4 regions of the Paenibacillus sp. MAH-35 genome follow, and region 3 is predicted to be linked to each of the others. Evidence: riboswitches for the same ligand, from Rfam matches in the RefSeq annotation. Region 3 holds a riboswitch; each other region holds the start of a gene.
What was found. A riboswitch is a leader RNA that binds a small molecule or an ion and turns the genes downstream of it on or off. The one in region 3 is predicted to bind cyclic di-GMP.
Positions count from the first base shown of each region.

Region 1: it holds a riboswitch for cyclic di-GMP, as region 3 does, so the genes downstream of both, AC3Y2E_RS01880 (HD-GYP domain-containing protein) here and AC3Y2E_RS24665 (diguanylate cyclase domain-containing protein) in region 3, are expected to answer to the same signal.
Region 2: it holds a riboswitch for cyclic di-GMP, as region 3 does, so the genes downstream of both, AC3Y2E_RS02175 (S-layer homology domain-containing protein) here and AC3Y2E_RS24665 (diguanylate cyclase domain-containing protein) in region 3, are expected to answer to the same signal.
Region 4: it holds a riboswitch for cyclic di-GMP, as region 3 does, so the genes downstream of both, AC3Y2E_RS04915 (HD-GYP domain-containing protein) here and AC3Y2E_RS24665 (diguanylate cyclase domain-containing protein) in region 3, are expected to answer to the same signal.

Region 1 covers NZ_JBYUPU010000002.1:8,082-15,900, forward strand. Annotated here, with positions in the region: gene AC3Y2E_RS01870 (HAD family hydrolase) at 1-635, shown strand, start outside; gene AC3Y2E_RS01875 (glycosyltransferase family 2 protein) at 739-1,557, opposite strand; gene AC3Y2E_RS01880 (HD-GYP domain-containing protein) at 1,667-2,764, opposite strand; cyclic di-GMP riboswitch class I at 2,910-2,995, opposite strand; gene AC3Y2E_RS01885 (DoxX family membrane protein) at 3,651-4,199, shown strand; gene AC3Y2E_RS01890 (AAA family ATPase) at 4,288-7,380, opposite strand; gene AC3Y2E_RS01895 (exonuclease SbcCD subunit D) at 7,377-7,819, opposite strand, start outside.
Region 2 covers NZ_JBYUPU010000002.1:90,119-97,937, reverse strand. Annotated here, with positions in the region: gene AC3Y2E_RS02190 (rhomboid family intramembrane serine protease) at 1-201, shown strand, start outside; partial or broken gene AC3Y2E_RS02185 (IS1380 family transposase) at 359-743, opposite strand; gene AC3Y2E_RS02180 (hypothetical protein) at 881-1,291, shown strand; gene AC3Y2E_RS02175 (S-layer homology domain-containing protein) at 1,619-3,460, opposite strand; cyclic di-GMP riboswitch class I at 3,828-3,920, opposite strand; gene AC3Y2E_RS02170 (helix-turn-helix domain-containing protein) at 4,293-5,129, shown strand; gene AC3Y2E_RS02165 (dihydrofolate reductase family protein) at 5,226-5,801, shown strand; gene AC3Y2E_RS02160 (patatin-like phospholipase family protein) at 6,085-7,101, opposite strand; gene AC3Y2E_RS02155 (hypothetical protein) at 7,657-7,819, opposite strand, start outside.
Region 3 covers NZ_JBYUPU010000030.1:8,692-16,510, forward strand. Annotated here, with positions in the region: gene AC3Y2E_RS24645 (YdcF family protein) at 1-618, shown strand, start outside; gene AC3Y2E_RS24650 (polysaccharide deacetylase family protein) at 620-1,906, opposite strand; gene AC3Y2E_RS24655 (AAA family ATPase) at 2,263-3,231, shown strand; gene AC3Y2E_RS24660 (HAD family hydrolase) at 3,399-4,064, shown strand; cyclic di-GMP riboswitch class I at 4,249-4,341, shown strand; gene AC3Y2E_RS24665 (diguanylate cyclase domain-containing protein) at 4,472-6,505, shown strand; gene hflX (GTPase HflX) at 6,585-7,819, shown strand, end outside.
Region 4 covers NZ_JBYUPU010000003.1:340,843-348,661, forward strand. Annotated here, with positions in the region: gene AC3Y2E_RS04895 (protein YxiS) at 1-25, shown strand, start outside; gene AC3Y2E_RS04900 (sensor histidine kinase) at 229-2,088, opposite strand; gene AC3Y2E_RS04905 (response regulator transcription factor) at 2,085-2,819, opposite strand; gene AC3Y2E_RS04910 (serine hydrolase) at 2,970-4,121, opposite strand; gene AC3Y2E_RS04915 (HD-GYP domain-containing protein) at 4,397-5,038, opposite strand; cyclic di-GMP riboswitch class I at 5,147-5,289, opposite strand; gene AC3Y2E_RS04920 (tRNA threonylcarbamoyladenosine dehydratase) at 5,731-6,483, opposite strand; gene aspS (aspartate--tRNA ligase) at 6,661-7,819, opposite strand, start outside.

The DNA of each region.
Region 1 (7,819 bases), on a different contig from region 3:
AGTGGAGCCTGCCGCTGCACCGCGTGCTGGATATGCCGACACCGGAGGAAGCGTCCAGACTTGGCGATCTGGTCCATCAGGATAACTTCGGCGGGGTGCAGACGATCCGGCTATGCGAGCCGCTATCGGTCGAATGGGAGACGCGAGGCGGGGATTACCTGATCGATCTGAGCAGCTTCGGACCGGATACGACCAACGTATTTTGGCCTCAAGGCCTCGTAACGCGGAGCGAGCCGTACCGGCTGTACGTATCGTTTTTGCGGTTGCGGGACGCCTATGGCAGCGCCGTTATCGCATTTAACACGATGAACAAGCTGCGACGGGAAGGGATTCAGAGCGTGATGCTGCTGGGCAAAGGCGAGTTCGCCGAACGACTGCTTCACGAGGCGCTGCTTCAAGGAATCCGGATAGAACGGGTTCTTGATTCCGAACCGGCCGTACAGACGAGAGCGGATGGCACCACAATCGATACGCTGCCTCCGGCTTGGGAAGAAACGATTCGTACGGATCACACCGGGTATACCTACGTAATCGGAACGCTGGTCCGTGTACAAAGCTGCAGGCGGATGCTGACAGACGGTTATTCTCGGCTTAATCCGGCTGTCAGGCCACAAGTGATCGAACCGTTTGTCTAGCTTTCGTTGATTGACCCGATTGTGCGCAAAAAAGCGGAGACAGCCGTCACCTTTTCAGGAACAGCTTGATCTCCGCCTTAACTTTCGATCCCGCCTATATTCTCTATCTTTTGCCGATAGCCGCGTATCTCGAGCGGAACGGCTTACCGTCCCACAAGACGGTCGTACCGGTACGCCGGCTTTGAACCTCCGGTTCCTCAAGGAGCAGGAAAAAGTTTTTCGTTGGCAGCTCGCCCAGTCCGTGTTTGGCCGACAGTTGGTTTAAGTAGGGCTTCATATCCTCAAGCTGACCGGACAAGTTGCCGCCATCCTGCGAGAAAGCGTACAACACGCCGGCGATCGGCACCCGCTTGACACGATGCTTCTCGGAGACGCGCAGGAAAAAATCCCAGTCCCAGTAATGATACACTTGCTCGTCGAACGAACCGACAGACTCATGCACTATTTTGCGGTACAGACTGCCTGACGGGACGAAGGTGGAGAACAAACGCATAGCGGCCAAATCGTGTTCGTACGCAAATTCCATACGATGCGCAGGAACCCGCGCACCGTCCTGCCATACCAAATTGACGATCTCGGCATCGGAGAACACCATATCGGCGCCCACTATATGCTTCATCATCGTCTCGATATGGGAAGGGACAAGAAGGTCGTCGTCATCGCAAGGCATGATATACTCCCCATCCGCGTATTGGAGCCCGATATTGCGTGCCCGCACATGCTTCCGGTTCGTCTCCAGGTTTACGATCCGAATGTCCAGCTCCGGATACAAGCTGCAAACCGGCTCGACCGGGACGCCGTTGTCGTTCACGACGACTACCTGCAGCCGTTTATAGGTTTGGCGGCTGACCGCCTCCAGCAGTTCCCCTAGCTCGCCAAGCCGGTTATAAGTCGGCGTTAATACGGATACAAGTGGCAGCATCGCAGATCCCCCGTTCCTTTTCTTATCTTCCGAGCAGAATGCTGCTATTATACCATAGCCAGACCGGAGACGGGACGGAACGAACGGTTCTAGATAGGCAGAGTCCCGGCTAGCCTACGATTTCTTTAATTTTCAGCGCGCTTGTTTTGCTCAGATCGATAAATTCGGTATCCAGCGATACGAGCGGACTGGTCGGATAATTGGCGTTGATCAGCACGATCTTCCCCCGCCGTTCATCGGTTAAAATGATCTCGCTTCCGACCTGGGCGGACATCAGCCGATTCAGGAACGTCATGCCGATCTTCGAATCGAACCGGTTCTGTAATATATCCGCATGCAGCTTCTGAATAACCTCATAAAAAGGAAGTGCAGGGCACCCCGGGCGATCGGTCGTCATCGTTAAGTATACGTCCGCTAAAGCGACGATTTTGCTGAACAGGTGGATATCCGCGCTTTTGAGCTTGGACGGGTAACCGCTGCCGTCCTCACGCTCATGATGCTGCAAGGCGACAAGCGCCACGCGGGGATCGAGTTCCGACTCTTTGAGCAGCTCGTATCCGATGACGGTATGCTGTTTCATAATCTCGAATTCGTGCGGCGCCAGTTCCGTCGTTTTGTTCAGCAGAGCGCTGGGAAGCTTGACCGTACCGATGTCGCACAGGCTGGCGGCCATCGCCAGAGTCGACACTTCCTTCTCTTCCAGCTGCAGCCAGCGTCCCAGCATCGCGGCGATAAACGCAGTGCCGATACTATGCTTGAAGCGAAAATCGCCCTCCGCCTTCAGCTCGGCGAACAGCTTGTAGATGTTTCGGTTTTGCGTCGCTCCCATAATCGCCGGCAGTAAGTTGGACTCCATTTCGGAAACAGGAATAGTTCCGGTATGCAAAACGCATTTCTCAATTTCCTGCATTTTGGCATCCGCCCGTTTTACAAACTCGACCGTATTGTCCGCCGCTGGCCTGACCTCGGCAGCTTGCTTGGCCAACTCCGCAGCAGGCTGATCTTCCTTCCATACCAGTCTGGAATCTTCCTTCGGCTCGACGGGTACGGCGCGAATATCAAACAAATCGATTTGGAAGTTTTGCAGCTTCTCGATATGTCCTTCGGTAAGAAGCGTATCCACAGGAATGAGCATCATTCCCTTGGCGCTTATCACATTATGTAGCAGTTTTTTTCCGATCAAGTCTTCATATCGGTCGTACCGCATATCCGGATACTCCTCCTCGAAAATAGTGAAGAAATCGCTTACATTGCGGAAGCTACAGTCGCCAAATGACAGACGCATAAAAGAATCCCAACTTCAAAGAAGCCAGGACCGGTTTTATAACGTGAATTATAAAATTTCCCTATGCTTCGGCAGCCCAGCCGCCATCGGTTTACAACCGGAAGGCCTGCAGCTTTGCGTCCCTACCTTTCGATAAGTTTGCCTTTTCGACTATATTCCCCATCATAATCCATTCGGCCAAGAAAATCTATCCTTTCTTTGGCTGTTTTTGGTTATAAAGCCTCTGTTCAATAGGACCAATAGGCCATTATGCGATTAGTTTCCGCCAGTGAAGCGGATGGGGAAGCGATCGGGTAAGGGGGCCCAAATAATTAAACCTATGCAAGACTCACCTCCGACATCTTTTATTTTCCCCAGTTTTTTAAGCCGCCGGGCCCGTTTCGTATCCCAAAGCCTCGCTGAAGCGGAGTTCAAAATTATTTTCAAAAAAGGTTTACCCTTGTGATTTAAATCACATGTTATTCGCAAAACATGTGGTACATTAAAGACGTGGAAAGGAAAACCAAAGAAAGCGAAAAAACAAGCAGGTGATACCCACAAAGCAAACAGCAAGCCTATCACCGGCGAGAAGAGCGCACAAGAAAGGAAGATGCGTCATGCGGCACTTGAAACCGGCCATGCTTCGATCCCGATCCAGCCGACAGCGAAAACCGACCGATAAGTGAATCTTCTCGGAACTAGAAAGGTTCACGCCAACGGTGCAAGAGTATAACAGCAATTCATTCAACATCAACATCGATCCAAAACCTTTTTTACACCCTAGATTGTGAAAAAGTTCACATTATAATCCCATGAGGAGCTGATTACCATGTTGTTCAAATTTTGGAGAGAAAATCGTTACGCCGCTGCCATGCTGCTTATCATCCGGTTGTACCTTGGCTGGGATTGGATGACAGCCGGCTGGGGGAAATTGACCGGAGGGTTCGACGCCGGAGGGTTCCTGAAAAACGCCATTGCCAAGCCGGTAGTCGATAAAGCGACAGGCGGCGCGATGTACCCGACCTTCACCGCGTTCCTTGACAACTTTGCGATGCCGAACGTGAAACTGATCAACTTCCTGATCCCGCTCGGTGAGTTCCTGGTCGGACTCGGCCTTATCGTAGGGGCCCTGACGACAGCCGCCGCCTTCTTCGGACTGATGATGAACTTCATGTTCCTCTTCGCCGGAACGGTAAGCACCAACCCTTGGATGGTTCTGATCGGTACGATCGTCCTGGTCGGCGGAACGAACGCCGGCAAATACGGAGTCGACTACTACCTGATGCCGCTACTTCACAAAGCCGCTGCTCACTTCAAAAAAGACAAAAAAACGAAAGGCGGAACGCTCGGCGGCACTCACACACCACTGAACGCGTAACCTGAACGGTAAGCCAAAAATCGCCCCCGCTGCCATCACAGCGGGGGCGATCTTTGATGTTCCGGTTTCCCGGGTAACGGCGAGCCGGTTATTTTAACACAAACTCCGTGCGGCTATACCCTTCCCTCGTCTTGCGCACTTCGAGTACGGCGGGGAACGCGTCCTTCAGCTCCTGCACGTGAGAGATCACGCCGATCGTCCGGCCCGCCTTTTGCAGGTCGACCAGTGTGGCGACCGCTTTGCCGAGCGATTCCTCGTCCAGCGAGCCGAAGCCTTCGTCGATAAACATCATTTCGATCGTGACACCGCCCTGATGAGACTGGATGACATCGGTCATCCCCAGCGCCAGACATAGGGAAGCGTTAAACTTCTCGCCGCCGGACAACGTTTTGACATCGCGGTTTTGCCCCGTATAAGCATCGTAAACGTCGAGTCCAAGGCCGCTTTGCTTGCCGCCCTTCTCCAAGCGGTCGCTGCGCTGCAGCATAAACTGTCCGTTGGACAAGTTCGATAGCCGGGCATTTGCCGCCTGCAAGATCTGCTCCAAATATTCGATCAGTATGTATCGCTCAAACGATATCTTAAGCGGGTTGTCGCCTTTGATCATCTGGTACAGGTCCATCACCTGCTCGAGACGCTCTTCGAGCTCGCGGGCTTTGCCTTGCGCCGCCTCGATCGACCGTCTCAGCCGCTCGGCCTCCTGGCGGTACCGCTCGGCCGTCTGAATCTCGGCCAGCACCTGCTCCAGCTCGCGCTTCTGCTCCGCCAGCGCTGCGCTCATCGCGCCGGTGTCGGCCGGTTCGCGCCCGGCAAGCTCCCGCTCCAGCTCGGCGATCTGATCCGCCAGCGCCGCGACCGATTGGCGGAATGCCTCGATCCGTTCGCGCAGCGCCAGGCGCTCCGCCTCCGCCAGCCTCGCCTCCACATATTCGGCCGGCGAAGCGAAGCCGCTCTCCGCCAGCTCCAGCCGGAACCGCTCCCCGGCCTGCCGCAGGTTGCTCTCCGCTTCTTCCAGCTGCGCGGCCATCTGGACTTCGCCCGCCTTCTCGGCGGCGAGCTTCGTCTGCGCCGCTTGCAGCCGCTGCTGCGCTTCCTTCCAGGCTGCTTCGAGCTTGGCGACGAACGCGCTTTGCGCTTTCATCCGCCGCTCCAGCAGATCCGGCGACCGCAGCTCCTCCGGAATGCGCTCCAGCTCTTTCGCGAGCAGCGACTGCTTCGAGCCGCTCTCCACCGCAAGCTGCTGCTGGCGCTGCTGAAGATCGTCCTTGCCCTTTTGCTGCTCATCCAGCTTCCGGTCCAGCAGGGCTTCTTCCTGCCGCAGCGCCGGCAGCGAAGCGGCAAGCTGCTTCAGCTTGTCCGTCTCCGCACGAAGCTTTTTGCCCTCGGCTTCCAGCCGTGCATATTGCTCTGCCAGGGCTGCCGGCTCGATGCCGTGCTCGGACGCCTCCTTCGCCCCGGCGTCCCAGCCGGTCCGCGCCGCCGCCGCTTGCGCCTTCGCCGCGCTGAACTCCTGCTCCGCATGGCGCAGCGACTCTTTCGCCTGCTGCAGCGCTTCGCGCGACGGAATCACCTCCCCGGCGGCCGCTTTGCTCGGATGATCGGCGCTTCCGCATACCGGGCAAGGCTTGCCGTCGTGCAAATGCGCCGCCAGCAAGCTCGCCTGCCCTTCGATCCAGAGCGTCTCGAGCCGGTCGTGCTCCGCCCGCATCCGCCGAAGCTCGCGCTCCTGCTCGGCTTCGAGCCGGCCGAGCTCGCCGAGCCGCTTCTCGAGCTCGCTCAGCTCCTTCAGCAGCCGCGCCTGCTGCCGCATGCGATCGAGCGCCTCGAGCCGCTCCGGCAGCGCCGCCGTCTCGGCTTCGGCCGCGTGGCGCCGCTCGGCGCACGCCCGCTTCGCTTCGCGGACGCCGGCCAGCGCCTCCTCGGCCGCCGCCAGCTTCGCGCGGCCGGCCCGCTCCTCGCCGGCGAGCCGCTCCGCTTCGCGCCGCAGCGCGTCGAGCTGGCGCACCGCCGGCGTTAGGTCCGCGAGCCGCTGCAGCTCGCGCTCCGCGTCCTTGCGCTCCGGCTCGCGCGCCTCCTCGCCGCGGTAGCGCGCCTCCGCTTCCGCGAGCGCGCTTGCCGCCGCGGCCGCGTCCTGCTGCTTCGCGGCGAGCTGGCGGCGCTTCGCCTCGGCGTCCCGCACCGCCTTCGCCGCCTGCTCCGCGTACGGCTCGAGCCGCGCCGCCCGCTCGGCGAGCGCAAGCCGCCGCTCGCGCTCAGCCACATCCTCGCGCTGACGCTCCAGCTCCTCGCGCCTTGCGCGCTTCTGCCCGAGCTCGGCGAACCGGCCGTTCAGCAGCAGCGCCTCGCGGAGCTCGTCCTCCCGCTTCTCGAGGCGGGCCGTCAATTCGCCTTTGCGCTCGGCGCCTGTGCGGGCAAGGCCGTCATAATACGCGGCTTCCTCCGCCAGACCGTCCATCACCTGCGACGCGTTGCAGGTCGGCTGGCCGAACGTCGCGGCAAGCCCGCTGCCCTCGCGAAGCGGCATCGTCTCCTGCGTCTGCTTCAAGTACACGTCGGCCTTCGACGCCGCTTCTTTATAAGCGTCCTTCAGCTCCCGGTGCTTCTGCTGGAACCGCTCCTCCAGTCTCTGGTACAGACCGGTCCGGAAAATGCGCCGGAGTATATCCTCCTTGTTGTCGGTATCGGAAGTGAGCAGCTTGCGGAATTCTCCTTGCGGCAGCATGACGATCTGACTGAATTGCTCCCTCGTCAGCCCCAGGATCGTCTCCAGCCTCGCATTCACTTCCCCGACGGTGAACCGGTCGACGCACGGCGTTTCTTGGCCCTCTGTCGTTTCGTACAGCTCCGCTTTGCCGCCCGTTTCGCTTTTGTTCGCCCCTTTCCGGTGAGGCAATTGTCTAAAGATCCGGTACGTCCGCGCGCCCGCGGCAAACTCGAAATCAACGGCGGTATGCGTTTCATCGTCGGCAAAATGGCTGCGCAGCATCCGCGGCTCCGCGCGGTCCTCTCCGCTCGCATAACCGTACAGCGCAAAACAGATCGCATCGAAAATCGACGTTTTCCCGGCGCCGGTATTACCGGATATAACGAACAACCGCCGATCCTCCAGCCTATGGAAATCGACCGTCTCTGAATCGCGGTACGGACCGAACGCCTGCATCGTCAGCTTGATCGGTCTCATACGGCGTCCCCTTCCTCTTTGAACACTTCTCCATATGTATCGGCAAACAGCAGCCGCTTCTCCTCTTCGAGCGGCTTGCCTTTCACTTCCTCGTAAAAGGCCGCAAACAGCGCGACCGGATCGGCTTCCCGCCGCCGCTCCGGCGTATTGCCCGTCCCTTCGGCCGTTTCAGCCGCATCCCTGACTCTGACTCCCTCGGGCCTTCGCTCGACGTGCAGCGCATTCGGATAAACCGCCCGTACTTTCTCCATCGGAAACAAAACCGGGTTGTCGTTCGTCAGTGTTACAAATACGTAATCGTCGCAGACGGAATGAGTCTCGATGTCCTGAATCGTTCCCGTTATCCGACGCATATCCCTAAGCGGGACCAGCTCGCGCCGGTCGATCGCCGCCGTGCCTTGCGCGTCCAGCTCGACTACGTAAAAGCATTTGCGGTGCG
Region 2 (7,819 bases), on a different contig from region 3:
AGAGATTTTTTTGTGAAACATGTGAAGAGTCGGGAAATGGAGTATCTGATAGGATATAGTGTTCTTGGAAATGTTATTGGTTTTGAATTTAGCAAGCTTTTTGTACATGCAGTGGGCTTTATTATCGGGATTGTTCTAGGTATTGTCGCAAAACCGATTTTGAACTTAGTATCCGATGATAGAACAACAAACTCAGTATAAGCACTTCTTATAGTTATGAAAAAGATTTTATCCTGAATTTCGAAAGCGCGTAGTTTATAACAAACTCATTAGTGCCTGTAGTGATTTTACTGGTAATAGCAGGAGAATTACAGCGGAAATAGGGCGAGTTGACGAATTGCGACGGCCGATCCATGGAAAACCCGCGTTTGGCTTCCTTGATGTAGTTTTCCGCCGAGGAGTTCAAAAGTTTCGTTAGGAAGGGAACAACATCTGTGGAAGAATGCGTGTTGCCCGCCCGGAGAACGGCATTCAAACAGAGGCGGGATTATCCCTCAAAAGCCAAAAGTGGATGATAGCACCGTGGAGTCCAGGTCCAAGATCAGATCCGAAGGCAGACAAGGTTGAACGACTTCATGGTTTAATTTCCGCAAGTCCAGTCGAAGATTCGGACACGTTTTGTGTAAGCGAACTAATTCTTTGTACAGTAGCGAATGGTGCGGACAGCGCCCGCCCAGAAATCGCTTGATGAGCGGGTCGTGCTGCAACCTCCGAAAATGAAAGAGTCGCTCGCAGCCGAGAATCACCTAAAAGGTGCTCCTCTCTTTGGGTGTAGTGTTCTCGACAAACACCATTCTACCAAAGGTTCGAGCACTTTTTTCTGTTTTCAGAGAAAGTTACTTTCGAAATTTAGGATCACCTCTTCAGGAGGGATGTCACAGTGCAAACTTTGAGATACTGGGACTACTACGGAATGACGGAACGCTTTACGGATTTGTACGACCGATCAGCAAAGCAGGAAACCTTTCGGAACTTGTACGACGTCATCACTTCCCGAGAAAACATCCTGCTGGCGTACCGTTCGATGGAATCTAACAAAGGGTCAATTACACCAGGAACCGATGGAAAAACCATCGCTGACATACAAGGGCTATCCGACGAGGAACTCGTTTTCGAAATTCAGACTCAACTGCAGAATTATCGCCCGAAGAAGGTTAGACGGAAACTTGTCGAAAAAGATAACGGCAAATTAAGACCGCTCGGCATTCCTTGTATCTTGGACCGCATCATCCAGCAGAGCTTCAAGCAAGTGCTCGAACCCATTGCACAAGCAAAGAGACGATTGACGTAATTCTAAACAGGCTTTGAATTGCGGAGTCTACGATGGATAAGATCAACCAGTACCGCAAAAAGTGCGAATTGGAACCGATTTAAAGATCCCATTCCCGAAGTAACAAGGAACTGAACGAGTACTTTCGTTAGATGGTGCGCGGAGTGCTTTGGAAACTGGCATGCTCCGTGCGAAGCAGGGGAAAAGCTGGAGATCACTTCAAACGCTTACCTATTGCTACTTGAGTTGAAATAGAAGAACGTTCCCCAGGAAAAAACCTCCATCCAGCATTCGCAAGAATGCATAGATAGAGGTTTTGGTCATTCTGTCAACCCATATCGCTGCCAGTTATGGTTTGTCTTGAAGCATGCGGACCAGCACTGCAACGGCTTCCGCCCTTGTGGCCGTACTTGACGGTTCGAATCGGTTATTGGAGCGGCCTTGGATAATGCCTTCTCGTTCCGCTTTCGCGACATACCCTTTCGCCCAGTCCGGAATGTCCGCATCGTCCAAGAACGAGGTCGCCCCGTTCGAAGCCGTTATTTTCCAGCCTCGGATCAGCATGGTGACCATCTCCGCCCGGTTGATCTTCTCGTTCGGACGCAGCGTCTCATCTTCATAGCCTTCGATAATGCCTGCCCGGACAACTGCGGACAATTCGGCCGTCGCCCATGCAGGGATGTCTGCCTGATCCGCGAAAGTGTCCAAGACAGCTGTGTTCCCCGAATCTTGCAGCTTCATTGCACGTGCTACCATCAAGGCGAATTGCAGCCTCGTCACCTCATCGTCCGGCAAAAATGTGTCGATGGAAGGGCCTTGAACTATACACAGCTGCGAAGCCGATTCGATGTCCGACTTCGCCCAATGGTTCTGGATATCCGACCAGGTGAGCTTTGTACAAGCAGCCCCACCCGACTGTTCCGGCGGCTTTTCCGTATCCGGCTTGTCTACAGGAGGATTTTCCGGATTAACGGGGGTCGTTGGCGTCGATACGCCCCCGCCACTACCGTCACCGGAATCCGAGTCTCCATCATCTGTTGGCGTCGAAGCTTCAGCTTCGCGGGCAATCATGATCGTATACGTCTTCTCTGTCACTTGGTCCTGAGCCGTAACCGTTACTTTGACCTCGTTGTCCCCGACATTCAGCGGGATTGCTTGCGACGGCATACCACTCGCTACCGGCGCCCCGTTCACCGTCACCGCCGCATTCGGATCGTATACGGACGGCGTAACCGTCAGGCTGTTCACACTGCCCAACACCGCAGCCGTATAGTTCGATGTTTCACTGTTGAACGTCGGCGACAGCTCACCTTCCGAGATTACCAGGCCGCTCAGGTTTGCACTGGAAACCGTCACTGTACTCGAATCGGTAAAGTTCCCTTCTTCCGTCGTCGCGGTTATGGTCGCTGTGCCGAGGCCGACCGGTGTGACACGCCCGCTTGCGTCTACCGTCGCGATGGTGGTATCGGACGACGCCCACTGCAAGTTTTTGTTTGAAGCATCATCGGGCTGCACATTGGCACTCAGTTGGCCGGTGCTTCCACCCACCACAAGCGACAGGGTAGCCGGCGTCACAACCACGCCCGTTGTGGGTACATACGTGTAGGAGATGGTCAATTTCGGTCGGCTGGTCTGCGTGGTTGATTCATCCGAATGAAAGCCTCTGTGCCACGCGGCTTCAGAGTCCAATTCCGTAACCTGCAACATGAACCCATGATTATCCGCAGTGCCGTCAACCCATTGCTGCAAAAGAGTGGTTAGATCCAGACTGCTTTTGGAATTGGCTAGATAGCCGTTGATCGATTGTACAGTGACTGGAGTCGGGTCATAAACCGCCGCGCCGACCGAGTTATTCCATGTAATCGTTGCTTCATCCCAAGGAGCTGTGACTCTATGGACAGCCACTTTTGCGCCCGTATTTGAAATTCCGGTATTAGTGGTCAATTCCAGTGTCGCGCTGTCAATCGTTGCATGTTGCGGTATGGATGAAAGATTGAATTGAATAAAAGAAGCCTGAGAGGCTGAAAGGCTTTTGGTGAGGGCAATTACATTTTCTGTACCGTTACTATTATCAGGGAAAGCTGAATAGACACGAGCACTCTGATTGCCCGCATACCCGTCAAGACCCTCCTGAAACACTTTTGTCTCCGAAGCCGCCGAAGCCGGAGCCGGAAAAAGTAACAATCCCATCAAAGTAGAAAGAATCAGGGCTGCGCTAAGCGCAACCGAAAGAAATGGCCGCAACGACCGCAGTCGAGGACGAGTCCGCATTTTACATACCTCCTGTTGTGAATAAGATGCAAATGGAGATTGAGAAAAGAAAGAGTCTGCATGATCCGAAGTCTTCTCCGCCTGTTCCGAAACTTCTTTTCCAACTCAAGTCTCTTCGAGTTCGTAGATGATCCTTATACCCCTGGAGAAGGCGAGATTTTTAAGATAAAACTCCAACGTTAATTTCACCTCCTTTCAGTATCCCATCGGGTATACCCGTTAACAAATACAAAAAAACCCCCGTCTGGTCAGCACAAAGCAAACAGACGGGGGTCATTCCTCCGTATCGGGCAGCTGGCTGGCATCGCGGACGCGCAAGTCCGTTTTAGCCCCTGTAGCTTTGCGTCTCCGCTTTTCAGCGGGTTTGCCTTTATTCCAATGTTCGATTAAACTCTATAAATCTTTACAAGGAAAAATATATCAATAAGTATAGATGGTTTGTATAGGTCTGCAGTTACAATATCGGAAGTTTTTTCTATCCATTTAGCCCTATGCGGTGGACTTATCCGTATTAAATCCAAGAAAGACCGCCATTGTTCGGCTGCCGCTGTTGTGCTCCCAAGAAAATGCAACTAATAGCTTGTATTGGGCGTCATAAATAACAAACATCACTTCGTTTTGAAGAGGAGGCAATGTATGAATAAGATACTTGTTATACTTGTTCTTATGATAACTACATCATTACCAATTGGATGTAGCAAACAGGACATTGATGTTCAAGTAAGCCCCACTTTTAAGAGCGGAGTATATTATGACAACCATTAATTTTAACATTGTACCCCCTCCTCAAGCTTTATTTCGGGATATTGAATGTATTCGAGTCGCGACCTATTCGGGAGATCAGCCTCTCGAGGTTAAGGTTTGTCCGGGCGGTTATCCGGGTATCGTCTTCCAGATTGCTGCTGATGGAAGGGCAGCGATTGAAAGTATCGCCATTCGCACCGCACGTACATCCAATATTCCTTTTTTGTTTCTTCATGGACAAGGCGCGCAACCGAGTATCATGCGCTTTAGAGGCACACCATATACGACAATCCAGATTGTGTTTAAAGCACATGCACTATACAGCTTGTTTGGTTGGGACGCGGTTTTTCATAGCCAAGGATTACTAGAGCCTGAACATTTTGAAGCTTTGGAGCTTGAGAGACAGCTTATGACAGCGAACTCGATGAACGAACGGGTTGATATGCTCAATCGGTTTTTGTTGTCAAAATTGATGCATACAAACAAAAGGGACAAGCTCATCGAGTCAAGTTTGGACTATATTCGAGAACATATCTCGAGTATCTCGGTAAATGAATTGTTAGCTGTTTTTCATATTTCGGAGCGGCATTTCCAGAAACGCTTCTCCCGTGTCGTAGGTATGTCACCGCACTTATTCATAAGGATAAGACGAATCAATGAAGCTTTACGGATGATGCATTCAGGGCAGTATGAACGATTATCTGATATCGCATATGCATTGACTTATTACGATCAGTCTCATTTTATACGCGATATGAAGTTGTTCTCATGGGTTAGCCCGAAACATATAGCGATGAAGGTTAACGAATTTCATAATGACCTGGCAGGATCCTCATACTTGTAGAATGGACGGTTTTGTCCAATTTTTTTTTGTTCATTTCGGGTATGGTTAAGTTAATCCGTTAGGAAAATAACTGCCACTTACCAGGGGGGATAAAGCATGGGGAAACTGAAAATGTTGAACCGAATATCAATCGATGGTTACTTTGCCAGCGTTAATGAAGCTAGTTTTGGGATGGAGTGGTTTATCCATGATCCGGAGGTTGACAAAGCAGCGCATGAAATAGGCGGTAAGATGGACACGCTTATTTTGGGAGGTTCAACATACCGCCTCTTTGAACGCTATTGGGTGCCGGTCCTTAAGGATCCGCACGCTCCGAAACATTTGAAGGATGTCGCTCAGGAATTAACTGATATGACTAAGGTTGTCTTCTCCAGAAGAATCAAAGAGTCATATTGGGAAAATACTCAAATATACGAAGATAATCCGATAGAAATCGTACGGCTAATGAAACAACGCTCCAATCCCGACATTCTTATGTTGGGTAGCGGCTCCATCGTTCAACAGCTTGCCAGGGAAAGTCTCATAGATGAGTATATCTTCATTATCACTCCGATTGTGGCGGGTGAAGGTAAACCTTTGTTTCAATTTGTCAAACAGTTTGAACTCAATCTGAGGGGGGCGCAAGCGTTCGAATCTGGAAACGTTGTGCTTCATTACCTGATAAAGAAGTAAACCAAGGATACAAGAGGTCCGAGAATGAACGACAACTAGTGGGGCAGTGAGACCGAGCATCGAGTGAGAGCGCTTATATGACATGCAAGAGGTAAGGGTCGTCTATTGCTTCGACGGCCTTTTTAGCGTTCAAACTGTGTCAGAAAGCATGCTTTTCGGTGCGCTCAAAAAGAGCATTATCATTGTGTTAAAATGCCTTCAAATAAGTTAGTCACGTGCCGTGTTTTGATATCGCTAGCAATAAATCCTGATATTAAAAAAAGGAAATGGCGATGCCCACCCTTTACCTGCAAACGAACGTCTCCATTTTCTGTTTGATGGCTTCGAGAGACTCGCGAGTGACGTGTTCACCCGCTTGAATATAGGATGCGGATGCTTTGAATGTGATTTGGTTGTTTTTCAGCCGTGGAGATAATACGACGTCGGCCAGCTGCAATTCGTCCTGAATCATACGCTTGCTCATGATATCCATCGTGTTGAGGATCGTTGCCACGAAATTTTTCGGTTCTTTCTTCATGTCGTCCGGCGTGCTGACATCCACCGCAATCACGATGTCCGCCCCCATGCTTTTGGCCAGGGCCACGGGCACCGGATGAGCGACAGCGCCATCCAGAAGCAGTTTATCCCCATATTTGACTGGTCTCATCACGCCGGGAATTGCGGTGGAAGCGCAGATGGCGCGAGATACTTTGCCTTGATTGAGAATGCAGGCTTCCCCGTTAACGGCATCGGATGCAACTGCGGCAAAAGGAATGGACAAATCCTTAAAATCGACGGGACCGATATATTTTTCCACGAATCGAACCATCGGGGAGTTGTCGACAATTCCATTCAGCGGTAGTGTCGGGAGTACAAGCTGACCCCAACGTACCGTGGGCAGCACTTTTTCAAAGGCAGATACAGGCTGCCCGCCTGCGTATAGAGCGCCGATAAAAGCGCCCACACTCGTACCGGCGATCAGATCGATCGGAATGCCGGCCTGCTCCAACACTTTGATTACACCGACATGCGCCGCTCCCCGCACGGATCCGCTTCCTAGGGCCAGACCGATTTTCGGACGGGCTCCGGGTTCGTGCACACTCCCGAACCTGAGGTGCGAATTGCGGATCTCTTTCCCGCTGCTCCGCACCATTGCATCGTGCACCACGCGCTTCAGTTCTTGAATATTCCCCCCAAGAAAAGGAAAGTCGCTTAACCGGTTCATCGCTTCTTGTGAAATCAAGGATTCGGGGTTCTGGAAGCCCGCTTCGGCAATAAAGGAGTAAACAAGCGCCGGAAGATCTTCCTGCCGATCGGATATCGAAATAGTTCGTCATTCAAGCGGAGACATCCTTTCATCACTTGTCATTGGCTGTGCTTGGAATGCCGGGACGTCCGGATTGTTGAAAAGAAACGTCACCGCACAGCAACGATGCGGCAATAAACCTCACGTCATTCGCCCGACGCTTTCGGCCGGTACCTGATGTATACCGCCATTGATTTGATTATGGATACCTGTCCTTGGTAGATTTCTGTATGTTTGAAAGCGCATTAAAATGGTATAGTTAGGATACATATTGAATTTTCATTGGATACGGTTGGGAAGTCAAGCGAATCCGGAGATAAAGGACATTTGGGGGGAATATGTACCACATTAGACGCCGGAGGATATGTACAAATTTTTCGAGACGCAATCCGAAGGACTTAGGCTGCATACGTAAATGTCGAAGCTTCGATCCAGGGAGAAGTCACCTTCGAAGCGACTTTACACCTAAACGAAAATAACCCGCTCAGGTTAACGGTTTGCGGGTTATTTTTTCTGGTTGTGTGGAGGTGTCGATTTAGACGGAGGGAGAAGTATAGTCCCATTCATGACTTAAGGAGAGTTGTTCTTGTCTCCAGAATTTTCAAGTTCCTTTTTATGAGATCTGTCGTTGAGGGCCGCCCCGATTAAAATCCCAATAAAAAGGATCACAAGGGTATAGAAAAGAATAGCTGCAAGCCCGACGTATCCTGCTTTTTCGAAAAATGCCTCGACC
Region 3 (7,819 bases):
GAAAAGCGCAAACGCAAACGTTACCGGCTATTCCGAACGATCGTATTGGCGCTGATCGCCATAGGAATCCTATGGGTCGTGTATGTGCAGTGGCTGATCCATAACGTTCAAAGCCGCGCTCCCGTCCAGACGGCGGATGTGGCGATCGTGCTTGGAGCCGCTCTGTGGAACGACCGGCCGAGCCCGGCGCTGCGCGAACGTCTGGATCAGGCTTACCGCTTGTACGAAACGAAGCAGGTGAGCCGGATCATCGTCTCAGGCGGTCTGGGTGCGAACGGATCTACCATTACCGAAGCGGAAGGGATGCGGTGGTATTTGACTGAACGCGGCGTGGCGCCGGAAGCGGTATACGAGGAAGGGGAATCGACCAGTACTTACGAGAACCTCCGGTTCAGTAAGCGGATTATGGATCGGGAAGGCTGGAGCGTTCCGGTGATCGTCACCCATGAATACCATGGCGCGCGGGCGATGGATATCGCCCGCTTCGTCGGAATTCGGGAGGCTTCAGTTTCGTTGACGAAGTCTAACGTCATGTGGATGCCATGGCACAAAGCGAGGGAGACGCTTGCTTACACAAAATGGATCGCGGACAAATGGCTGATGCGGCCGGTGGACTGATTCAGGCGGTATAGCGGAGCTTTAATTCATTTTTGGAGATCGCGACAATTTTCGGTTCCAGCAGCGCTGTTTTTTCTTTTAGACGATCCTTGCCGTTCGGATGCACTACATAGAGCAGGAGCCGCAAATACGTACGGGTAACCCGGGCGAACAGTCCGTTCGGCAGATCGATGACGGTGAATCCGAGCTGTCTGGACCCTCTGTGGATCATGGTGATCGCGTACAGCCCTTTGACGTCCCGGTACAACGGATCGGTCAGCATGAGCTTTCCGATCTCCGGCATCAGCAGCCGCGTTTGCCGGATCAACTGGGTGGCCAACTGGACCGGGCTGCGTGAATGAAGACCGAGCTGATACAGCGTGTAATTATCGAGATGCAGCTCGGCGACCCGGTCCCCTTTGCGGATCTGTTCCCCGTCTGGAAGCGCGATCGCCTGCCTGCCCTGGTATTCGCGGATGCGAATTTTGAGCAGAGGGTTCATCGAATCGATCGGTTTGACACGAAACAGTTTGACGAAGCACCATTCCCATCCCATCCAGATCGAGACCAGCACCCGCTTGATAATCCCCAATCTGTACTCTGCCGATTCCTCAAGAAGTTCGTCCACACGCACGGGAATCAGTCCTTTTTGCAGCATTCCGGCGATCACTTCGTCCAGCGCTGTCAGCATATGGGCCGGGGCGTCAGGATCAGCTCCGAACGTCTGCCCGCTGTCATGCAAGAGGATGACCGATCCTTCGCGAATTCGGGTTTCCAGTCTGGACTTCAGCTTCTTGCGGGCGATCCGGCTCCGCCAGTCTTTGGGCATAACCGACCATAAGACGATGTTATAAGATTTCAGGGTAAATAAGTCGAAGACGTTCAATATGCCCCACGGCGGCCGGTAATAAGCGGGCTTGGAGCCCGTAATCGAAGAAACGATATCGGCCGACCGTTCCACCTGATGCCGCCGTACCGACCAGGGGCTCATCAGCCAATTGGACTTGTGGCTGTAGTTGTGTATGCCGATCTGGTGGCCTTCCCTATGGATGCGCCCGATCAGATCGGGGTGCCGCTCCGCCTTGGCGCCAAGGACGAAAAACGTCGCTTTCACGTCATGTTTTTTTAGAAGATCCAGGAGAAGCGGCGTGTATTCCGGGTCGGGACCGTCGTCGAAGGTCAACGCGATCCGGTTGCCGGCCGATCCCTTGCGGAATACGCCGATCGAGAATATTCGCGTCATCACCCAAGGAACGAGTGTGTATACGACAACAAGCAGAGTGAAAGACAATAAGAGACGTTCCTTCATGGAAATCCTCCTCGCTATTCAATCCGTCAAACCAAGCTTCCCAATCCGGTGCCAAGCTGCAGTTCAACGGGAATGGATGACCTGCCGCGCCTTGCAAGCAGCGCTTTTACGTGAAGTCTACCATACCCGAATCGCGAGGCCAAGTGAAAAAATACCGAAAAAACTACTCTTTATTGTATGCAGTTGACACGTTTGGATGTAAAAGAAATTTTGGATGGGGACACGCACTTCGATCATAGGACAACTTCTAATCCTGTACATTATAGGCAGGGGTAATTCCGGCCGTTACACGCTGGTTTTCCCGACACGGGCGAATCGATCCAAGCCTGCACCACCGAAGGAAAGAGGTGAATCCGATGAGCAGTCGAGTCGTGAGCGGTGCCGCCAAATCGTCCAGACAAATCAATGTCGTGCTCCGAACGCCGGAACCTGCGGCCGTCCATGAGCAGGAGCAGCCGGCCGGCGGGAAGCCGGTGCCTTCACAAGGGCCGTTCGCGGAGATGCTGAAGGAACTGGACCAGTTGGTCGGTTTGGACAACGTAAAGGAACTGGTGTTCGAAATTTATGCGTTGCTGCAAATCGGGCAATACCGGGCGGAAGCGGGACTTGCTGCCAGCCAGCAGGTGTACCATATGATATTCAAAGGAAATCCGGGAACAGGCAAGACGACAGTCGCACGAATTGTCGCCAAGCTGTTCCAGTCGATGGGACTGCTGCAGAAAGGCCATCTGATCGAAGTCGAGCGGGCCGATCTGGTCGGCGAATACATCGGACACACGGCGCTTAAGACGCGCGATCTGGTCAAGAAGGCGATGGGCGGCATTTTGTTTATTGACGAAGCGTACAGTCTGGCGCGGGGCGGCGAGAAAGATTTCGGCAAAGAAGCGATCGATACGCTGGTCAAAGCGATGGAGGACCACAAGAACCAATTTGTGCTCATTTTGGCCGGTTATTCGGAAGAGATGGATTTTTTTCTAGCCCAAAATCCGGGATTGCCTTCGAGGTTCCCGATCGCGATCGATTTCCCCGATTATTCTATCGACCAATTGGTGCAAATTGCCGAGCTAATGGGGAAGGAACGGGAGTATACGCTGATTCCGGCAAGCATCATGAAGCTGAGGCAGATGCTGATCGCCGAGAAAAACAACTGCTTGTCCGCCTTCAGCAACGCCCGTTACGTGCGCAATGTGATGGAGAAGTCGATGCGTCATCAAGCGGTCCGGCTGCTCGGCCAGTATCAAAATAGTTCGCCGGGGCGCCAGGAACTGATGACGATTAAACCCGAGGATATGCGGACCGAGCCGCGTGCGGGACTTGGACTGTAAAAAACCGGCGCGTACGCGCCGGCAAGCCAAAGGAAATGTGTAGAAGGAGCCGCAGGCTGCGGCTTTTTTCGGTTTGAAGCTACGCTGCCGGTGAAGTTCCGCTATAATGGAGGGATAGGAGTCCATATCCTTATAGAGCTAAATAGCGGATGGAGGCATACTGAACGATGATTCGAGCCATTGTGTTTGATTTTGACGGACTTATTCTCGACACGGAAACCAATGAATTCAGGGCATACCAGGACGTGTACCGGCATCATGGGGCGGAGCTCCCGCTGGAGGTATGGTCCGGCGTCATCGGAACGGACATGACGGATGTATTCGATCCGTACAAATATTTGGAAGACCAGACCGGGAAGCTGGTTGACCGCGACACGTTCAGCCGGATGCGCCGGGAGCTGTTCCTGCAGAGGATGGAGACGGAGCAGCTTCGGCCCGGCGTCATATCGGTGCTGGATCAGGCTGCACAGCTCGGGCTTTCGGTCGGGCTTGCCTCCAGCTCGAGCCGGATCTGGGTGACCGGGTACTTAACGAAGTTCGGGTTGCTGGACCGTTTCTCGTGCATTCGAACCAAGGACGACGTGAAAAAAGTGAAGCCGGACCCGGAGCTGTATGTACAGGCCGTCGGTTGTCTCGGAGTCCAGCCCGGGGAAGCGATCGCGTTCGAGGATTCGGCTAACGGCGCACTAGCTGCCCACCGGGCGGGACTGCACTGCGTAATCGTGCCGAATCCGGTCACGGAGGCGCTGCTGTTCGGCGAGCACCGGAAACGTCTGACGACGATGGAGGGGCTTGATCTGGCCGGGCTGATCTCCGAGCTGACTGTAGTTTAACGAATGCAGCGGTTCGGCCTTTGTTCCGGTAAGAACCGGCGGCTCGCATGCCGGGCCGAAACGAGAGATTTGCGACACTTTTTACCCTGAATCGACAGGCACTTGTACCGCTTACTTTCTAGTTTCAAAAAAAGGTAAGGTATGGTATATTAAATTTCGAGTACAACCAACGTCACATTCGTTATCATCTCAATGGCAAACTTGCCGAAAGGCAGGGACGCAAAGCTTCAGGTCTAACGCTCCACGCTCGATGAGCCATGACAGCTGGGCTGCCGACAACGTTCGCTTCAGCGATAAGTATTGCTGTGATCGGCCGTCCCTGTTCAGGGGCGGCTTTATATATGGCGGGCTTCTCCGCAGCAGTTCGTTTGCAGGATTCGAATATGCAGTTGAAAGGGAAGAACCCTATGCAGCGTATGGATTTAATACGGGCGTGCCTCCAATCCGTGTACCGAAGCGAGAAGTGGTTGTTCGTCGCGCTCGCACTGGTCGTCGGCGTCTGCGCGATTCTGTTTAGTAAGGCGGATGCCGCAAGCGTGGCGGCCTCGTGTACATTTGCCGGCTTTCTGCTCGCCTCCGTCATTTTTCGGGGGAAGCCGCCCGTTTTTTATGTGCTGACGGGGCTTGCTTTATTCGTATACGCTGCAGCCTTGCAGCTTGACGTATGGTATGCCGAATTGTTCATCGCTTACCCGCTGTTGCTTATGTACGCTCTCCTAATGCCCAATCCCCTGTATATGCTAGTGGCCGCGCTTGCGGTTGGCCTCCATCTGTATACCGTCACCGACGACTCGGAACCGTTCGCGCGGATCGCCCACCTGGTTTTTTTCTCGTTTATTGCTCTGGCCAATATTCTCCTCGCCTCTTATATTAAACATCTGGAGCAGGAACGAAACGAATACCGCCATCTGAGCGGAATCGACTCGCTGACCGGCCTTGCTTCGCTGCAACAGACGCTGCAATTTGGTCAAAGACTGCTGGACGACGGCAGGACGGTCCGGGTGCTGCTGATCGATCTGAATTTTTTCAAGCAAATCAACGACACCTACGGCCACATGATCGGAAACCGCGTCATTATGCTTATCGCCGACTACCTGCGGGAGATGATTCGCGATGTAAACGGTATCGCCGGGAGGCTGGGCGGGGACGAGTTTGTCGTCATCGTCGAGGATGCCCCCCGGTTTGAGAATATGCGGCAAAAGCTGCTGGACGAGCTGAACGGCAAGTCGTTTATCCCCGACGACGGGCTGCCTCCGGTATCGTTGTCCTTTTCGGTCGGCGTAGCGGTATCGTCAACCGAAGAGACGGTACATATCGAGGAACTGCTGCACGGTGCCGATCTGAATATGTATGAATACAAGCTGCAGCATAAGCTGCCGGCTTATCTCGGCAAAACGGCCGACCTGATCGAGCATAATCCGGCGCCGATCTGTACGTTCGACCGCAAAGGCAAGCTGCTGGCGATTAATCCCGCCGTCTCCGGGCTGCTCGGATATTCTGCCCAGGAGTTAACCAGACGCCAGTTCGTCGCGCTCATTCATCCTCAAGACCGATTGAAAGCGTTGACATCTTTTCAGGAAGCGATGGAAGGCAACTCCGTGCATCTGGAGCTGAGGCTCATACATAAAGAAGGCTATACGGTCGAAGTGGACGTGACGAACATACCGATTATCGCCGATCTTCAAATCGTCGGCATATACGGAGTGGCCAAAGACGTTACGGACCGCAAAAAATCCGAAGAGCTGCTGCGCAACTCCGACCGTCTCGCGGTGATGGGGCAATTGGCCGCAGGTTTGGCGCACGAGATTCGCAACCCTCTTACTGCGCTGAAAGGGTTTATTCAGCTGCTGCAATCGTCCCCGAAGGAGAACAAGTCGTATTATCCGATCATGTTGACGGAGCTCGACCGGATCAATTTGATCCTTAATGAATTTTTGCTGCTGTCCAAGCCGCGTCCGACGCTTTTTGGGGATACTGATATTCGGGTAGTCATTCGTCATGTGGTGACGCTGCTCGATACGCAAGCGATCCTCAGCAAGGTGCGGATCGTCATCGTGGAGAAGGAGGATCTCCCGGTCATCCGCTGCGATGAGAACCAGATGAAGCAAGTGTTCGTCAATGTGCTGAAAAATGCGATCGAAGCGATGCCGGACGGCGGCGAAGTGACCGTTACGACGTTATTGTCCGAGCAGGACGTTGTCGTACGCGTGCAGGACGAAGGCGACGGCATATCGGATGAGCTGATCTCGCGGATTGGACAACCCTTTTTCACGACCAAAGATAAAGGAACGGGGCTTGGCCTGATGGTGTGCAATAACATTATGGAGAACCACGGTGGAAGGTTGACGATCCGAAGCGTTCCGGGCAAAGGGACTACGGTGGAAGTCGAGCTCCCGATCCGGGAAGGTGCGGCGCAGGAAGACCGGCTGGTCCGAGTATAGCCTTTCATTTTCCTATATGAAAGGTACTGGAGAAGTATGGTACAATAATGCAATTGAGGGTTTGCGAAGGAGTGTTGGCATGAAACCACCGGTTCACGAAGTAGCCGGTCAAGCTTTGGATAAAGCGATCGTAGTCAGTCTGGTGCTGAAGGGGGACCGGTTATCCGACGACAGAGTCCAGCATTCGCTGGATGAGCTCATCCGTCTGGCCGACAGCGCCGGAGTCGAAGTGCTTCATTCGGTCGTACAGTCAAAGGACTCGATCGATTCGAAATGGTTTATCGGCAAAGGGAAAGCGGAGGAAGTGCGCGATCTTGCCGTGCAGCTTGGAGCCAATACGGCGATTTTCGACCAGGAGCTGTCCGGGGCGCAGGTCCGCAATCTCGAGCACGCGCTGGACCTGAAGATCATCGATCGCACTCAGCTGATTCTCGATATATTCGCACAGCGGGCCAAAACCCGCGAAGGCTTCCTCCAGGTGGAGCTGGCGCAGCTCAGCTACTTGCTGCCCCGGCTGTCCGGACACGGAGTGAATTTGTCGCGTCTTGGCGGAGGCATCGGCACGCGAGGTCCCGGGGAAACGAAGCTGGAGATGGATCGGCGGCATATTCGCAACCGGATCAGCGAGCTGCGTCATTCGCTCCAGGAAGTGAAACGGCATCGGGAACTGCACCGCGAGCGGAGGAAAAAAACCGGCGTGTACCAGGTGGCGCTGGTCGGATATACGAACGCGGGCAAATCGACGCTGCTGAACCGGATGACGTCAGCGGACGTATACGCCGAGAATCAGCTGTTCGCCACGCTGGACCCGACGTCCAGAGCGCTGCGGCTGCCCAGCGGGCAGGAAGTCGTGCTGACCGATACGGTAGGCTTTATCCAAAACCTCCCGCATGACCTGGTCGCTGCGTTCCGTGCGACACTGGAGGAAGTGAACGAAGCCGATCTGATCCTGCACGTGGTCGACAGCGCAAGCGAGATGAGAGAAAGGCAGATGGCCGTTGTCGACGAAGTGCTGCTCGAGCTTGGAGCCCAGGGGAAACCGCGCATTACCGTGTTCAACAAAATCGATAAGGCGGCGGATGGAAGCGGCGCGCTGCTAAGCGCAGACGGCGATTCGTTGAAGGTGTCCGCGTTCTCGGAGACGGATCTGGAGCTGCTGAAGCTCTCGATTCAGGAGAAGCTGATGGGCGGGACGAAGCGGTTTCTGATTCCCGCCGCCCGGGGCGACCTGATCTCGCTCGTCTACAGACTAGGCGATGTGCTGGAGCAGGAAATCGAAGGGGATGACATCCGCTTTGACGTGCGTGTGAAACA
Region 4 (7,819 bases), on a different contig from region 3:
GGGCAGGAAAAAGGCACAAAGCTGACAGCAAGCTCCACTCCGCCGGGACACACCATCCCTACCTGTACGCGCAAACTCCATTCCGTCGGGACACACCAGCTCTACCTGTACACGCAAGCTTCGCATCCGGCCGGCCGCCGAGCAGCGGCTTCCTCAAGCTGCCGCAGCCTCTCCGGACTGTACGGGTACGGTCCGCCATCAGGCTGGCTCGCCCCCGTTTCCGACAGCCTATTCTTCAATCTCCCTGGCCCCGTTCCCGGAAATGCGGCCCTGTCGCCCGAACGTCAAAATAACCCGCGTTCCCCGTCCCACTTCACTCGTTACCTTGATCGTACCTCCGTGCTCCAGCACAAGCTGCTTAGCGATCGCCATGCCCAGCCCGGTACCGTTGCCCGCCCCTTCCGTATTCGTCCCCCGGTAATACCGCTCGAACAGCCGGTCGACCGTATCCTTGTTCATCCCTCTCCCCCGGTCCTCGATGTCCAGTGTAAAACCGTCCGGCTCCAGCGGGCATACCGACAGCTTCACTTCCGTATCCGGAGGATTGTGGAGAAGCGCATTCGCCAGCACATTATCGACGATGCGCCGGAACCATTTCGGATCGACATGGTACAGAACCGGTTCGTCCGGTCCGGAGAACGTTACCGGCGTTCCGGCAAACCGGGGATCGTCCACAAACGACAACACCGAGCGCCGGACGAGCTCCGAGACGTCGCACAGTTCCCGCTCAATAGGGAGCGCCCCGTTTTTCAGCCGGTACGTCAAGCTGAGGTCGTTGATCAGCCGGTCCATATACGCGGCTTTGTCCTTCATCGTAGAGGCGAACTCGCGCACTTCTTCGTTCGTCCACTCGTACGCGTCCGTCTCCAGCATATGGGCATAACCGACGATCGAGGATAAAGGCGTCTTCAAGTCGTGGGACACCCCGGCGATCCATTCCTCGCGGGTCTGCTCGAGCTTGCGCTTTACGGTTTCATTATCTTTGAGAGTGTGGGTCAGCCGGTCGAGCGACCGGAGCACATCCTCGTACAGCCTGTATTTTCGTCTCAGTTTGCCGTTTTTCTTCCTGCTGCGGGGGATGCCCGACCGCCCCTCCGGCTCCCGGTATACGCCTTGGCTCAGCGTGTGCAGCCAGTCCATCATGTGCAGCATCGGCGTTCCGAATCTGCGGCCGTACCAGATCGACAAGGCAAGCAATAAGACCAGCACCGCCGTCACGAACACGAATACCCCGCCCAGCAAAATCGTCGTATGCGGAGTCTGATCTCCTGCGGGAGATTGCCCCGAATCCCCGTCGCCCGGCAGCCCGAGCGGCACCGTTACGATCCAGGTCCGCCCGCTCGCTTCGTCGTAGCGGGAAGCCGTCTCCAGGCCATACCGGTTCGGGTAACCGCTGCGCAAGACCAGCTCCTCGACCGTATACCGGTCCGGAATGCCCTCTCTTTTGTTCAGCGAAGCGAGCTCGCCGCCTTCCCCGTTCACGAGCTGCACCGACGCCCGGTTGCGCACAAGCTCCTGCAGCAGCGGCTCGGCCAGTTTTAACCGGCCTTCCTCATAGACCGCTTCCGTGTGGAGCCGCTCCAGAAGGCGTTCCCCGGTTCGCTTCACCCCGTACAGAAGCGTGTACGTCCGCCCCTCTTTTTTCTCGATCCATACATACAGCGAATAGCGGAACGGCTTGTTTTTCATCCAGTAGTCGGTCAGTTCTCCGGGATCGTAATGCGAAGGCACATCGTCCGGCGTATAAAAGGAAGAGGTAACCGTCCCCCGCTCGTCCAGCGTCTGGAGCCATCCTCCGCTTCGGCGGACCGCGTCGAGCAGCTTCGGATCGTACTCCTCCCGTCCATCGCGAAGCTGTACCGAATCCACGAGAAGCGGCAATCCGGCTTCCGCAAAATTCCCTTTCAGATCCTCCTTCATCATCCGGTCCGCCACCGCGAGCCATACTCCGAACAACAGCAGGATCGCGATCATGCCCGCCGCAACAAGCCTCAGCACAAAATGCCAAATCAGCTTCGAGCGCACTTGCCTGCTGTTCCTGACCACCGGCAGCGTTCCCGCCCTCGTCTCCTTCCTGCCGCCGCTCACAGGCCGCCTTCCTCCCGCCGCACCAGCTTGTAGCCGAGTCCCCGCACCGTCAGCAGCAGCTCGGGCTCCGACGGATTACGCTCGATGCGCTCGCGAATCCGGTGTATATGCACCATCACCGTATTGTCGTCACCGAGACATTCGTCGCCCCATACGTGCTCGTACAGCTGAGACTTCGTGAAGATCCGGTTCGGATGACGGCACAGAAACAGCAGCAGCTGAAACACTTGCGCCGGGCAAACGACCGGTTCGCCGCACACTCGCAGTTCGCCTGCATCCGCATCCAGCTGGAATCGGCCGTAATCGTACACGTTCCGCTCCGCCGCCGTCCGGGCAGCCTGAGCCGTCCCTGGTTTCAAATACCGCTTCAGTTGCGCCTTGATCCGGGCCACCACTTCGAGCGGATTAAACGGTTTCGTAATATAATCGTCGCCGCCTACGGCAAATCCGGTCAGTTTGTCCAGGTCCGTCGTTCTCGCCGTCAGAAAAAGCACCGGCGCGTCGGTCGTGCGGCGGATAAAAGGGCATATATCGAACCCGCTGCGCCCGGGCAGCATCACGTCCAGCACGACCAGATCGAACACCGCCGCTTCGCAGGCGGCGATCGCTTCTTCACCCGAAGCGGCCGTCTCGATCCACTTAAAGCCTTCCTTCTCCAGCACGGTTTTCATCATCCGCAAAATAGCCGGTTCATCGTCGACCAGCAGCAGGTTAGCCTCCAGCAACTCCATCGGTAGTTCACTCCTCTTGCCGACTTTACCTCTGCATTGTATCATAACCGGCTGGCGCATTCGCTTACCGGAACCTTAACGGAGCCTTAACCGCGGCTGAATCGGCCGGGTTGCAGTTTGCGGATTGCGGATTGCAATCAGGTTCAGAAATTACGGCCGGGCTTCCCCGCTCCCGATCTTGCGGCCGACCGTTTCCGCGTATAACGGCTCTGTCAGCAGCTTCAGCTCGAAGGCGTTCAGACTGGCCGACAACTTCATCATCTCGACGGCGTTCAGACCGTTGAAAAATAAAGCCAGCTCGGTCCGGGTGCCGTCCTTCGCGGTCGCATAGATCGCATCCGTCAGCACGTACGCCGTCGACCCGCCCTTGCGGCCGGCATGCCGGAACAGCTCCCGGTTCGCCGGGTTTTCCATCAGCCCCTCCATCACCGGGTCCAGGTACCGGTGCACCTCCGCAGTGAAATGGTCGCGGCCGTTCAGCTTAGCCATAACCGAGGCATACTCCTGTGTGGTCGATCCGGTCAGACGGTCGGAATAGAACCGGTCGAACTCCGGATCGTACCAGCTCCGCAGGTTCGCCTCCCGCTTGTAGGAACCGTCCGCATCCGCCTTCAGCTTGCCGCTTGTCTGGACGGCCATCGCCCGGAACACATCGGCAGGCATGGCGAACAGCTCCTCCTTGGCTTTCGCCTTCGCCTCATTCCCGTCGAGCCCGGAATACCCCTTCATCAGTTCGTACGGGATAAGCAGCGCCCCGTTAAGCGGGAACAACGGCTCGTGATGCCGGAGTCCGAGCTCGGCGATAGTCCCGTGAATCCGCTCCAGACCAAGCTTATCCTGCAAATAGTCGGTATTGGCGTTTGAGCTGTACCGGATCATGCCTTTCGCCACCTCTTCCAGCGTCACGGCGTCGCCTTCGGCCTTCGAGCTTTCCTCGATATACGCCAGCCAGGCCGGATGAGCCCCTCCGTCCAGATTCGGCAAATAGTAACGGTCCAGCACAGACAGCGGCACCCGCTCTTCCGGATGAATCGTGCCGGCCGCGGCCTGCTTCGCATACTCGATCGCAATCATCGTTTTCACGGCGCTCGCCAGCGGCATGACCCGGTCCGAATTCGACTGCGCAATCGTTTGACCGTCCCTCCGAAGCGTAATGGCCGCCTTCTCCGGATTGTTCGTTACGAATTTCCATACATAGTCGGCATTCGCTTTTTTCGCCCAATACGCCGTCCCCCCGATCCAAATAACCGCACCTGCAAGCAACGTCCCGACGCCAATTCCGATCCACATCCAAAGTTTCAAGATAAGTCTCCTCCCGGTCATTGATTACCTGATACAAGTCAAACTTACGTGTCTGCCATCAACGGGTTCGGCGGCCATCCAGCCGTTCTCCAGCCGCGCCTCCGACTTTGTACTAGTCGTATTGTACCGGACGAAGCTTACCTGACTTCAAACCGTACCTTAACGGCACCTTAATTCATTGAATTTCGCGGCGAAACCCGAACGCGCTCCGCTTCCTAGACAGGAGGCGGGCAGGTTCGGGCTTCGGATTGTGCGCAGAACGGAGCTGCTTGTATTCAGTTTTTGCGGTGCGAGGTCAACTCGTAAAACAAATCTCCCTGTTCCGCCACTTCATCCAGCCTCACCGCCGGAGGATTGCGCAACAGATGATCCGGCAAGCTCAGAAATTGCCGCACCAGCTCTTCATCGAACTGGATGCCGCTTTGCTCGAGAAGTTCTACCTTGGCCTGTTCGACCGTTTTTCCTTTTTTGTAAGGCCTGTCCGAGGTCATGGCGTCGAACGCGTCCACGATCGAGCACATGCGGGCCAACCGGGGAATCCGGCTGCTGCCGAGCCCCGTCGGATAACCGGACCCGTCCCACCGCTCATGATGATACTTGACGATATCCAGCAGCCGGGCATCTTTCATCCCTTCCTGCATCAGCAGTTCGCTGCCCGATTCGGGATGCGTCCGCATCCGGTCCCATTCGCCCTGGTCAAGCTTGCACGTTTTTTGCAAAATGGCTGTTTCGATTTTAATTTTCCCTACATCATGCACACAGCATCCCACAATAAAAACTTGCCGGTCCTCCGGTCCGGCCAACGGATAATGCGTGACCCAGCACTGGGCGAGCGCCCCGACCCGGCCTACATGTTCGAACGTCTCCCTGTCTTTATCCGACAATCGCTGCAAAAGACGGTTGATCGCGTACAGCATTACTTCTCCCCCTTCATCGGCAATAAGCTGAAATCGTGTGTCGGCCTGATAATCGCGGGGTTCCGATCAACAAAAAAACCCTCAGGTTAGAGGGGTCCCGTCTCATAGTTCGGCGACCTGGCTGGCATGACGTAATACGGTTGCATCCCATATTCGCAACCGGCGGTTCTCGGCGCGAATATGGGACAAATTACATGGTAGCCCCAATGGTTTTGCGGCCTTATCTTTCGATAAGTGTGCCTTTGGATTCGATTATGAACAAGTATTTAGTTCCATCATCCTATTGTTTTTATTGAATATGTGCAATTAGTTTGATTGTAACCGATTTGTATATTTTTGTCATGCAAAATCAAAAAAAATGTCGATATTCCTCACATGCTCTCGATTTGTAATGTATAATCACGAATTAAGTGCGTTTTTCGCAACGATCAGGCTCGCCTTTTGTCGAATAAAGGGTCACCATCCAAACGAATCACAACCAAATCAAATAAGGCTATTCCAATAGTGTTGCATCACAGATCACAGGAAAACGTCCCCGTTTTCAAACGAAAGGACCTCAACTTCCACGGTCACGTGGAGGCTGAAGTCCTTTATCCCGAGGCACATCGGTTCGAACGGCGCACAATATTCTCAAAAGTGAATGTGCAGACAGCCCCGTTTCGTGTCCGCCCCATATGCGGTCCGGTTAGGCGTCAGGCTTTCCCGGCTCTCTCGAGCAGGTCGCGTACGACGACACTGACCATGATCAGGCCGGCTACAGGCGGTACAAACGAGTTGCTGGCCGGCGGCTGCTGCGCTTTGCGGATATCCGGAGCGTTCTCCGGCACGATCCGCTGCGTAACGTCACCGCGCGGCTTAATCGGCTCCTCGGTCGAGAAGACGACCTTGACGCCTTTTTTGATCCCGTCCTTGCGCAGCTTCTGGCGGATGACGCGGGCGAGCGGGTCAACCGACGTCTGCGAGATGTCCGCCACGCGGAACTGCGTGGGGTCCATCTTGTTCGCCGCCCCCATGCTGGAGATGATCGGTATTTTGCGTTTCAGGCATTCTTTGATGAGATGGATCTTGTATGTCACCGTATCGGAGGCGTCCAGCACGTAGTCGAGCGGATAGTCGAAAAACTTCTCGTACGTCTCCTCGGTGTAAAACATCCGCAGCGCGATCGCATCGCAATCCGGATTGATCAGCTTGACCCGGTCGCGCATCAGCTCGGCCTTCGGTTGCCCGACGGTAGTCGTCAGCGCATGAATCTGGCGGTTAATATTCGTAATATCGACGACATCCTTGTCCACCATGATCACGCGTCCGACGCCGGTACGAACAAGCGCTTCCGCCGCAATCGAGCCGACTCCGCCGATGCCGAGCACGGCAACCGTACTGCCCTTCAACACGTCCAGTCCTTCGGGGCCGATCGCCAGTTCCGTTCGCGAAAATTGATGCAGCATATTCAATCCCCTTCGCTAGATCCGGGCGCTCCGCCGCCGGAGGAAATGCTCCGGAAGCGGGCCCGTCGTATGCTATTATCGACTGTTGTGAAATAACGAGCCTGCTACGTGACAGGGTTATCTTCCCGGTTATGGAAAACGATTCACCCCAGGAGAGCGCTAATATCGCAGCAGTTATTAAGCTTTGGCAGCTACTTCCTTTACGGCGAGCTTGATCGACAAGTCTTCAAGCTGCTTCGAATCGACTTCGGACGGCGCGTTCATCAGCAGGTCGGTTGCGCTCGCCGTTTTCGGGAAAGCGATCGTTTCGCGCAGATTCGTGCGGCCCGCCAGCAGCATGATCAGACGGTCGAAGCCAAACGCGATGCCGCCGTGCGGAGGCGTGCCGTATTCGAACGCGTCCAGCAGGAAGCCGAATTTCTCGTGGGCTTCCTCACGGGAGAAGCCGAGCGCCTGGAACATTTTCTCCTGCACGTCGCGTTTGAAAATACGCATCGAGCCGCCGCCCACTTCGTAGCCGTTCAGCACGAGGTCGTACGCTTGAGCGCGGATTTGACCCGGATCGGTATCGAAATACGCCAGATCCTCTTCAACGGGGCGCGTGAACGGATGGTGCTCCGCCACATAACGCTTCGCCTCTTCGTCGTAGCCAAGCAGCGGGAAGTCGACGACCCACGCGAATTTAAATACGCTGTCGTCGATCAGGCCGAGATCGCGGCCGATTTTCAGACGCAGGTTGCCGAGCACGTCGGCGACGACTTTTTTCGTATCGGCCGAGAACAGCAGCAGGTCGCCTTCTTCGGCGCCCAGACGTTCTTTAAGCGCCGCGATTTCTTCCTCGCTGAAAAACTTGACGATCGGCCCTTTCCATTCGCCGTCTTTCACTTGAATCCACGCCAGACCCTTGGCCCCGTAACGAGCGGCAAACGGCAGCAGGTCGTCGATTTCTTTCCGGCTCCACGTTCCGCAGCCTTTGGCGTTCAGCGCTTTGACTTGACCGCCCTTTTTCGTTACGTTCGCGAATACTTGAACGCCCGAGTTGGCTACCAGATCGGACACGTCCACCAGTTCGAGGCCGAAGCGCAGGTCCGGCTTGTCGGAGCCGTATTTGCCCATCGCGTCGGCATAGGTCAGCCGTTGGAACGGGCGCTGGATGTCCACGCCGATCGTTTCTTTGAATACGCGAACGGCCAGTTCCTCCATCATGTCGAGCAGCTGGTCGCGGGACAGGAACGAAGTCTCGATGTCCACCTGGGTGAACTCCGGCTGGCGGTCCGCACGAAGATCCTCGTCGCGGAAGCAGCGTGCGATCTGGTAATAACGCTCCAGCCCGCTA